DNA from 2 places in the Paenibacillus segetis genome. Region 2 is predicted to be linked to the other one. Evidence: predicted binding sites of a transcription regulator. Region 2 holds the regulator's gene; the other holds the start of a gene.
What was found. The regulator CtsR, encoded in region 2, represses protease genes until heat stress. The targets are predictions, from matches to a motif close to ATGGTCAATAAAGGTCAAACA.
Positions count from the first base shown of each region.

Region 1: a site for CtsR is predicted at 3,269-3,289, ahead of clpP (ATP-dependent Clp endopeptidase proteolytic subunit ClpP). Genes of this name have one in related genera too.

Region 1 covers NZ_BMFT01000004.1:65,599-71,200, forward strand. Annotated here, with positions in the region: gene IEW05_RS21260 (LacI family DNA-binding transcriptional regulator) at 1-514, shown strand, start outside; gene ade (adenine deaminase) at 581-2,377, opposite strand; gene clpP (ATP-dependent Clp endopeptidase proteolytic subunit ClpP) at 2,511-3,110, opposite strand; tRNA gene IEW05_RS21275 (tRNA-Arg) at 3,335-3,409, opposite strand; gene IEW05_RS21280 (sugar-binding transcriptional regulator) at 3,956-5,020, shown strand; gene gap (type I glyceraldehyde-3-phosphate dehydrogenase) at 5,122-5,602, shown strand, end outside.
Region 2 covers NZ_BMFT01000008.1:60,059-65,660, reverse strand. Annotated here, with positions in the region: gene IEW05_RS25110 (cache domain-containing sensor histidine kinase) at 1-525, shown strand, start outside; gene IEW05_RS25105 (response regulator) at 530-1,735, shown strand; gene IEW05_RS25100 (CtsR family transcriptional regulator) at 2,037-2,495, shown strand; gene mcsA (protein-arginine kinase activator protein McsA) at 2,534-3,058, shown strand; gene mcsB (protein-arginine kinase McsB) at 3,071-4,129, shown strand; gene clpC (ATP-dependent protease ATP-binding subunit ClpC) at 4,206-5,602, shown strand, end outside.

The DNA of each region.
Region 1 (5,602 bases), on a different contig from region 2:
CTCTCTTGGTCATACCAGAATTGGATTCATTGGTGATATCCAGAATTGCCTTTCATTTCATGAGCGATGGTTTGGTTTCACGCGGGCTTTGATCCATGCTAACTTACCTCTGTTACAGTCATGCTGTGCTATAACACCTGTACCTGGGCACTATTTCGATATTCAGGAGGTTAGTGGTTCATTGGAAGTCATGCCGGAGCTTCCGAGTGCATTCGTATGTGCGAACGATCTGGTTGCTAGACAGGTAAAGAAATGGCTGTTGTCTCAAGGTCTTAGGGTACCTAGAGATGTATCGATAACTGGTTTTGATCTGCTGAGTACTGGAGAGGAATCCGGCGGCGGTAATGAGCTGACATCAGTTAGGGTAAACGGCAGCAATATTGGCGCAAGAGCGTTTGAGCAACTATTATGGCGGGCTCAGCGTAGAAATCGCCCAGCCGAGAATATTCGCCTTGCTTGTTCTGTGGAAATAGGAGACTCAACCTCATTTATAGCTTCAAATCCGAAAGATTGAATTTCTAGCAATCAAAGAAAAAACAAGCCCAGGACAACTGCCCAGGGCTTGTTTTTTGATTGGTTGTTATTCCGTGATTTCAACTGGAATGAGCTTGAATTGAGTGACATCAACCAGCCCACGGTTTGAAATGCGGATTTCGGGAATGACAGGCAGAGCGATCAGTGAGAAGGTCATGAAGGGTGCGTTCATGGAACAACCAAGTGTTCTCCAAGCTTCTTCTAATTGATTAACCTGTGCTACAACGGTCTCCAAAGACTGATCTGATATCAGACCAGCGATGGCCATAGGTACTGCAGCGAGGATCTGACCGTCTAGAACGACGATCATCCCACCACCAAGCTTCGCGAGCTCATTGGCGGCAAAGGCCATATCTTCAGGATTTGTCCCCATAACGATCAGGTTGTGACTATCATGAGCTACGGTTGAGGCAACCGCTCCTCGTTGAAGCTTGAAGCCTCTAGCGAAGGCTAGTGAAATATCGCCCGTTCCCTTATGACGCTCTATGCAGGCCAATTGGATCACATCTGCTTCAAGGTCCGGTTGAATGATCCCACCAGATACCTTAAGCGTTGCAGTCGTCTTGACTGTCCGGGCACTGTTCTCGATAACATCAATAACATGAACCTTTGTTTCTCCTTGTTCTATGTCGCTGGAGAGCAGGAAGTCAGAAGGTTGAAGCGGCCGTGCTAAATGAATGGAATCGAGGGCCTTATCGGGATAGACGTAGGTTGGAAACTGGGCTTTAAGTTCGCCATGATCAAATACAACATCACCATCCGTGATAACCGTTGAGGGTTCCATCTGGCGTAGATCATCGATCAATAGGATGTCGGCACATTTACCAGGTGCTATACCGCCAATGTCGCCATCTAATTTGAAATAGCGAGCTGTATTGATAGTCCCCATTTGAATTGCGGTAATGGGGTCAACGCCTTCCTCGATTGTCCGGTGTACAACATGATTGAGGTGGCCTTTTTCAACCAGTGTTTGTGGGTACGCATCATCTGTTACGAGCATGATGTTGTCGGAGCGTACATGATCCTCAGTCACAACCTTGATGACTTCCTTGACGTCTTGCCAAGCGGAGCCTTCACGAACCATAAGATGCATTCCTAAGCGAAGCTTAAGTAACGCCTGTTCTTTGGTTACAGTTTCATGACATGAGCTTGCGCCACTAGCGATATACGCTTGCAACATGGGCTCATCTTCAGCAGGAAAATGTCCGGTTACGGTCTTGCCTGCTTTCAGAGTTGCTGCGATTTCTCCAGCCATTTTAGGATCGCCATAGACTACACCGGGGAAGTTCATTACTTCACCAAGACCCTCAACGCCGTCCCAAGTCATACCTTCGGTGATATCGGATACTTCTAATGTAGCTCCTGCATCTTCCAAGTCGTCTGTGGCAGGGACACAAGAAGGGAAAGTTGTGTATACCTTAAGAGGGAGTCCGCGTCCTTCCTCGTGCATCCATTTAACACCTTCGGTCCCAAATACGTTAGCGATCTCGTGCGGATCCATGAATATTGCAGTTGTACCTTTAGCTAGCGCGGCTTTGGCGAATTCAGTAACGGTAAGCATCGTGCTCTCAACATGCATATGGGCGTCCATAAGGCCTGGGGCAATAAAGCGCCCAGATGCATCAATAACAGTAGTATTATCTCCGATCGTATGAGAGGCATCTCCGACGAATGCAATTCTTCCTTGGGCTACTGCTACGTCGATGTGGCTCAACAGTTCACCTGAGTATACGTTAACCAATGTTCCGTTCTTAATGACGAGTTCAGCTTTACTTTTTCCTATAGCTACATCAGCTAATACGTTACTGACGTCATATAATGGTTTTCTTTGCTGTGCATTCATAATTTATAAAGGGCCTCCTGTAAATAATATTTAATAAAGGTTAACGTATATATCGTATTAATTCAACAAAAGGCTGTCATCCAAGCAGATATTTCACCTGCTTGGATGACAGCCTTTATGTGGTTAAGATCCCTTATACTCCTTGTGGAGGAGTGATCTTCTCAATAACTTTGTCTACTAGTCCGTACTCTTTTGCTTCTGCTGCACTCATGAAGTAGTCGCGGTCGGTATCCTTCTCGATCCGTTCCAACGGCTGTCCTGTACGCTCTGCCAAGATATGATTCAGCTTGTCGCGCATCTTCAAGATGCGGCGTGCACGAATTTCAATATCTGTCGCTTGTCCTTCGGCTCCGCCGAGTGGTTGGTGAATCATAATTTCACTATTCGGCAGCGCATAACGCTTGCCTGGTGCACCTGCATTTAGCAAGAAAGCTCCCATTGAAGCGGCGAGCCCCACGCAAATTGTGGATACATCAGATTTAATGAACTGCATGGTGTCGTAGATAGCCATACCGGCTGTAATCGAGCCACCAGGGCTGTTGATATAGAGACTGATATCTTTGCCCGGATCTTCCGCATCCAGGAATAGCATTTGAGCAATAATGGAGTTAGCGACTACGTCATTGACCTGGGAGCCGAGGAATATGATTCGGTCTTTAAGCAGTCTGGAATAGATGTCGTAGGCGCGCTCCCCGCGGTTACTTTGTTCGACGACCATTGGAATATAACTCACCGATAAAACCTCCTTAAATTTGGATGAGGCATCGCAGGCCCATTTGTTCAAATGGGAGAATCGCCTGTTGCTCTCCATATCGTATTGAATTAGTCACATCAATCTCATAATAGACGAAATCGATTGATATTATCCTCATCATAAACAAATTCAAACAGAAAGTCAAAGATAGTCAAACTAAGGGTAATAAAAATCCCCTAAACGGGGATGTAGTTTAAATAATATGGCGCGCCCGCGAGGAATCGGACCTCGATCTCAGGCTTCGGAGGCCTGCGTCATATCCATTGGACCACGGGCGCAAATGAAGAGTAGCAAAAATGATTATATGATATTGACATGTAAATTGCAAGCGTTAGTTATAGGTTAGAGCTTATACAAAAACAGGGAAAGGTTAAGAATGACGAGATGAAATTGTAGTACGAGTGTTTTTAATATATTTATAGAAGAAATTTTTTTACTCTCAGATCGCATTCATAATAATAGTAATGATTCAATTGCTGTCTTTTTGTTTAATGTGGGTGAATAACCCAGGAAGGTCATGGAAGCTGGAAGAAAAGGATATTTTAAACTTTTAGATTATAGGCAAAGAGTGCCTTAAACATAGTGAAATAGAAATAAAAAAATGAAGTGTTGAGGGGAAGACAGGGCAGATATAGCAGCCCCTAACTGCAATAACTTTATCTAGATGTATAAGAGGTAAGCAGAATGTGAATTATACGAACGTCAGACTTGCAACAGAGAGAAAAATTGGTTAGAATGTAAGTGGGACTTAAAAAGTTTACCCGGGACATTTAAGGGCCATAAAGAGAAGCAGAGAGAAGACGAAGCTTGCAGGAGTTGAAGGCATGCGTAATATTTTAGAAATGCAACAGCAGCTTCTTCCTGATCTCATGGAAATTCTCAAGAAAAGGTACACCATACTTCACCAGATCATGTTATCTGACGTAATTGGCCGTAGAACTTTGGCAACCTCACTGAACATGACGGAACGTGTGTTACGTGCTGAAACGGATCTCCTGAAGGCTCAAGGCCTGATTGAAATTGAGAATATAGGCATGAGAATCAGCGATTCGGGCAGGACACTGCTGGAGAAACTGGAACCGGTAGTGAAGGATATTTTTGGCCTGGCTAATTTGGAAGAGAAGATTCGTAAGGCCTATGGCCTGCAGAAAGTAGTAGTTATTGCAGGTGATTGTGAGACTTCGCCACTTATCAAGCGTGAGCTTGGGCGGGCAGGAGCGAAGGCGCTATTACGAGTGATGCAAGATGGTGACGTTGTTGCCGTTACTGGCGGTTCAACAATGGCAGAGGTCGCAGAACAATTAACACCTTCGGCTAATGCAGTGCTGAAACAAAGCTGGTTCGTACCGGCAAGAGGCGGACTCGGCGAAAGTCTTGAGATTCAGGCCAACACGATTGCTTCCGGAATGGCAAAGAGACTTGGGGCAGGCTATAGTCTGCTACATGTACCCGATTTGTTAGGGAAGGAAGCCTATCAGTCGCTTGTGCACGATCCAAATATCCATGATATTGTGGGCATGATCCGTAAAGCTAGAATCGTAGTTCACGGTATCGGAGACGCCATGGAAATGGCACGACGTCGTAAGATGGAGTTGCCGATGGTTGAGGATTTGCAGAAGGATGGCGCTTTGGCGGAATCATTTGGCTACTATTTTGACGAAGAAGGCGTTGTGGTTCACAAAATGCTGACCCTGGGACTCCGGTTGGAAGACATCATGAAGACTGACATCGTTATTGGAATCGCAGGCGGCAAGAGTAAAGCGAAGGCGATTCATGCCGTACTGAAGTTCGGTCATGAAGGCATTCTTGTCACTGATGAAGCAGCAGCGATGGAAATCGTCAGTGAACTGGAGAACAAGAACAGACAGCAAGAGCACAATGCAATGTGATATTTTTTGATACAATTATTGTTTACTACCGTTTACTCACGGCGGGCTATTCGGTCTGTCTTGAATAATAAAAAAAATGAACATTTGGGAGGAACTATTCAATGAGTATTAAAGTTGGTATTAACGGTTTCGGACGTATTGGACGACTTGCTTTCCGTCGTATTCAAAACGTGGAAGGTATCGAAGTAGTAGCTATTAATGACCTGACTGACGCTAAAATGTTGGCTCATTTGTTGAAATATGATACAACTCAAGGTAAATTTGACGGCGAAGTTGAAGTTCATGACGGATTCTTCAAAGTAAATGGCAAAGAAGTTAAGGTTATTGCTAACCGTAACCCTGAAGAATTGCCATGGGGCGAGCTTGGCGTAGACATCGTACTAGAGTGCACAGGTTTCTTCACAACTAAAGAAGCTGCTGAGAAACACATCAAAGCTGGCGCTAAAAAAGTTGTTATCTCCGCACCTGCTACAGGCGACATGAAAACTGTTGTTTACAACGTTAACCATGACGTTCTTGATGGTACTGAAACAGTTATCTCTGGCGCATCTTGCACAACAAACTGCTTGGCTCCAATGGCAA
Region 2 (5,602 bases):
AGGGGGAAGGAGATGATACCTCTCTCGGACGAATTCGAGCATATTCGTAGCTATCTAATGATCCAGAAGACACGCTATAAAGACAAGTTGAATTATGAAATTGATATAGAACCGAGCTTGATGAATCTGTTCGTGCTCAAGCTAATTTTGCAGCCGGTTGTGGAAAATGCAATCTATCATGGTATTAAGGAGCGCCGTGGACCTGGCCTCATATCAATTCGAGCAGTAGCAGATCAAGATATGGTTGTAATTACGATTGAAGATACTGGAAAAGGAATGGACGAGGACAAATTGAATAGCCTTCGCATGCAACTGGAGCAGGTTGGTCATTTAGATTATACACAGCCCATCCCCCAGGAAAAAGCGGAGGAAGACAACGGGGGTTCTAATAGCTATGGACTTAGGAATGTACAGGAGCGCATCCATTTAAGTTACGGTGCACCCTATGGAATTACAATTGAAAGTGTGATAAAGGTAGGGACTACCGTTACGATTCGTCATCCTATTATGCACCGAGAGGAGTAGAAGCATGGAGCAGAAGTGGAAAGTGATCATAGCTGATGATGAGTTCATTATTCGGGAAGGAATCAGAAGTTCGGTAGATTGGGACAGATTGAATCTGCAGGTGGTCGCTGAAGCAGAAGATGGAGAAGAAGCCCTGGAGTTGGCACTCCGTGAACAAGTGAATATCCTCATTGTGGATCTTAGCATGCCAATTATGGATGGTCTTACTCTGATCAGTGAGCTTCGCGAGCAGCTTCCTAACTGTAAAATAATCATAATTACGGGTCATGATGAATTTGCATACGCTAAAAGAGCGATCAAGCTCAAGGTAGACGATTACATTCTAAAGCCTGTAAATCCGGGACAGTTAATGGAGGTGCTTGCGGCAATCGCCAGGAGACTGGATTTGGATGCTACAAACGAAAAGATACTTGATATAGCTTCTAAACAGATCGATAAGAATGTATCGTTACTTCGCGAGCGGTTTTGCTTGGAATGGATTGAGGGAGATATTAGCGAAGATGAGATCGCTGGGCAATTAGCTTTCCTCCAAATGCCAGAGCAAACGCCTGAGTTGGTTGGAGTTATCCGTTGGCCGGAACAGTCCAAAGGAAAGGTGTTTTTATCTGAGAAGGATCGGCAACTGCTGCTGTTCGCGATTGAGAACGTAATTGAAGAGCTGATTGAAGCCGAAAATTATGTTCACTTCCGCGATCAAACTGGGATGATCGTCGTATTGGTTTGGGGGTGCAAGGATAGCATGATTGGTACCCGTATTGCGGAAGCTTGCCAGAAATATTTGAACTTGTCTGTACTCGTTAGCTTCCAGTTAAATGACGAGAATAATGATTTGCCAGATCTGTACACCGCAGCGAAGACAATGGTAAATCGGGAAGCGCGAATGTCCGACTTTGTTAGAAGAGCGCGGGATATTATTGAGGAGAGGTACAACGACCCCGAATTGACACTAGAGGGAGTAGCAGATGAACTGGGCGTATCGTCAGTCTATTTGAGCCGAATTTTCAAGCAAGAGTCAGGTCAATCTTTTATTGGTATGCTAACGCATGTTCGAATCAAAATGGCGATACGCATGCTCGCAGGGACGAAATTAACGATGCATGAAATTGCTGAAAAAACAGGTTATGATACTCAGCATTATTTCAGTACTTCTTTTAAAAAAGTGGTTGGAGTACCCCCTAATCATTATCGGAAAAGCATTATTGAAGGTTAATCTCACGTAACTCAAGTATTCAAACCCGCCCGAGAACACTTCATATTGGAGTGTTCTTTTGCAATTGAGGATACTATTGAAGATACTTCCCACTTGGAATCGGAATATTTTGTGCACAGCAGGTCACACTGAATTGTAGAGGTAAAACCTCTTGGCAAACAAAGAAATTATGTTATAATAAAAACAAGGTCAAAGAAAGTCAAAGTCAACAACCGGTAAATTATCTTGCCAAATGGATAATATATACCGGATATTTTCGTAAAAAATATCGGCTTGATGTTTGAGCAATGGAGGATGAGTGATGCGTAATATCTCCGATATTATTGAAAAATATCTCAAGAGTATTCTGCATGAAAGTCCAGAGGGAACGATAGAAATTCAGCGTAACGATCTGGCCGACCAGTTCTCTTGTGTGCCGTCTCAAATCAATTATGTCATCAGTACACGTTTTACGCTGGAAAAAGGCTATTTGGTTGAGAGCAAAAGGGGTGGTGGTGGTTATGTTCGTATCCGTCGGATCGAATTACCGGGTCCCACTACGCTGCATACCCACTTGCATCATACAATAGGTGATGAGATGGGGCAGACCGCAGCAGAAGGTTTGATATATCAGCTTGTGGAATCAAGGTTCTTAAGTAGCCGTGAAGCGGCCCTTATGCGAGCAGCTATATCAAGAGAAGTGCTAATGGTCCAGCTTCCCTATCGTGACCAGATCAGGGCAAGAATCATGAAGGCAATGCTGATCTCTTTGTTAGGCTAAGGAGTCCAACGATCCATCTAATGAAGGAGGGATACCCGATGCAATGTCAAGAATGCGGGAAACGTCCCGCGACACTGCACTTTACCAAAATTGTGAATGGGGAAAAAACAGAATTTCGTATTTGTGAAACCTGCGCAAGGGAGAAGGGTGAGATTATCCCAGGTACAACAGGTGGGTTTTCCATTCATAATTTGCTGTCTGGTTTTTTGGATTTCAACCCTGGAAGTCATAGTCACAACCCAAGTGCTAAAATACCTGAAAATCTACGTTGTGAAGAGTGTGGATTAACTTATTCACAATTTAGCAAAATTGGTCGCTTTGGATGTAGTTCATGTTATAAATATTTTAATGATCGATTAGACCCTTTATTTAAGCGGGTTCATGGGAATACAGTTCATGTAGGTAAAGTACCAAAACGGGCAGGAAATCATATTCAAGTAAAACGTAAGCTTGATGAGCTTCGTCAGAAATTGCAGGAGCGGATTCTTCAGGAAGAGTTCGAAGAGGCCGCTAGGCTGCGGGATGAGATTCGCGAGCTTGAGAAGACACTTTCCGCAGAGTAGGAGGAATAAGCGATGCCAAATCTCCGGTTTACAGAACAACCACTCAGTAAGTGGATGAGCAGTGGGGGTAAGGATTCCGATATTGTCATTAGCAGCCGGGTTCGGATTGCAAGAAACCTGCTCTATGCACCGTTTCCAATGTTGGCTACAAGTGAGCAGTCAGAAGATGTTCTTAAACGACTTGAAGATGTGCTAGATGACGAACGAATACAAGCCTTTGGTAAGCTATATCCTATTCTTCTTGAGGATTTGGACGATTTAGATAAAAAGATTCTGGTTGAGAAGCATTTGATTAGTCCTAGTCTCGCCAACGAATCAAAAAGCGGAGCTGTCTTTATAAGCGAAGACGAAAGCTTGAGCATTATGGTGAACGAGGAAGACCATTTACGAATTCAATGTCTATATCCCGGCTTTCAGGTACAGGAGGCATGGGAAAAAGCAACCTCGGTGGATGATATTTTTGAAGACCATGTGGATTATGCATTTGATGATAATCGTGGATTCCTTACCAGCTGCCCAACGAATGTTGGTACTGGGCTAAGAGCTTCCGTAATGATGCACTTGCCTGCGCTTGTGTTAACAGGTCAGATTAATCGCATCCTTTCGGCGGTATCTCAGGTTGGACTTACGGTCCGTGGGATTTATGGCGAAGGTAGCGAAGCCATGGGAAACTTGTTTCAAATTTCAAATCAGATTACACTAGGACAAAGTGAAGACGAGATTATTGAAAACTTATACAGTGTTGTTCTGCAGATCATTGATCATGAGAAGGCTGCGAGAGAGACATTGTTGAAGGAATCACACCTTAGAATGATGGATCGTGTGATGCGGTCTTACGGGATTTTATCTCATGCAGCCATAATGGAATCAAAAGAAGCGGCTCAACGTCTGTCTGATGTTCGTCTTGGTGTAGATTTGGGATTGATTGATTCGTTATCACCTCAAGTGCTTAATGAATTGAATGTGATGACACAACCAGGTTTTCTGCAAAAAATATATAGTGAGAACATGTCACCTGGAGAGCGGGATATGTATCGTGCCATGCTTATTCGTGACAAAATGGGTAAATAACGAAGAGGAACATCAGGGAGTATGCTTTTTGTTGTCCTAACGTAAGCAATAGAATAATCATGGAGGTGTAGGGGATATGATGTTTGGAAGATTTACAGAACGTGCGCAGAAGGTGTTGGCACTTGCTCAGGAAGAGGCTGTAAGACTAGGGCATAATAATATAGGTACTGAGCATATTTTACTCGGACTGATCCGTGAAGGAGAAGGTATTGCTGCTAAAGCTTTGATCGGTCTTGGTCTTGGATTAGAGAAAATTCAAGATGAAGTTGAAACACTGATCGGCCGCGGACAAGAGCAACCTACCAATATCGCTTATACACCACGTGCTAAGAAAGTTATTGAACTGTCAATGGATGAAGCTCGAAAACTTGGCCATACCTATGTCGGAACAGAGCATATCTTGCTTGGATTAATTCGTGAAGGTGAAGGTGTAGCTGCGCGTGTACTAAATAATTTGGGGATTAGCCTTAACAAGGCGCGTCAACAGGTGCTACAACTATTGGGGAGCAGTGAAGCCGTATCTAGCCACCATGGAACACCAGCAAATATAAATACACCTACTCTTGATAGCCTAGCACGTGATTTGACGGTAACTGCCAAAGAAGGGAACTTGGACCCGGTTATCGGAAGAAGTAAAGAGATCGAACGAGTTATCCAAGTTCTTAGCCGTCGGACGAAGAATAATCCAGTTCTAATTGGTGAACCAGGCGTTGGTAAAACAGCGATTGCCGAAGGGTTGGCTCAGAAGATCATTAATAATGAAATTCCTGAGACACTTCGTGATAAAAGAGTAATGACACTCGATATGGGATCTGTCGTAGCGGGTACGAAATACCGCGGCGAATTTGAAGACCGTTTGAAGAAGATTATGGATGAAATTAGACAAGCGGGAAATATTATTCTCTTTATCGATGAATTGCACACATTGATTGGGGCTGGTGGAGCTGAAGGTGCTATTGATGCTTCCAACATTCTGAAACCAGCACTTGCACGTGGTGAGCTACAGTGCATCGGGGCTACAACTTTGGATGAATATCGCAAATACATTGAGAAAGATGCGGCTTTAGAACGTCGTTTCCAACCCATTACTGTCGATCAACCATCTGTTGAAGAAGCGATTCAAATTTTACATGGTCTTCGTGATCGGTATGAAGCTCATCACCGTGTGAAGATTACCGATGAAGCTATTGATCAAGCGGTTAAACTGTCCGACCGATACATCCCGGATCGTTTCTTACCGGATAAAGCGATCGACTTAATTGATGAAGCTGGATCCAAAGTAAGGCTGAACTCCTATACGGTACCACCCAACTTGAAGCAACTGGAAAGTCGTCTTGAAGACATCCGTAAAGAGAAGGACTCGGCTGTACAGAGTCAAGAGTTCGAGAAAGCGGCAGCACTCCGCGATACAGAACAAAAGATTCGTGAAGAGCTTGATGTTACGAAGAATCAATGGAAAGAACAACAAGGACG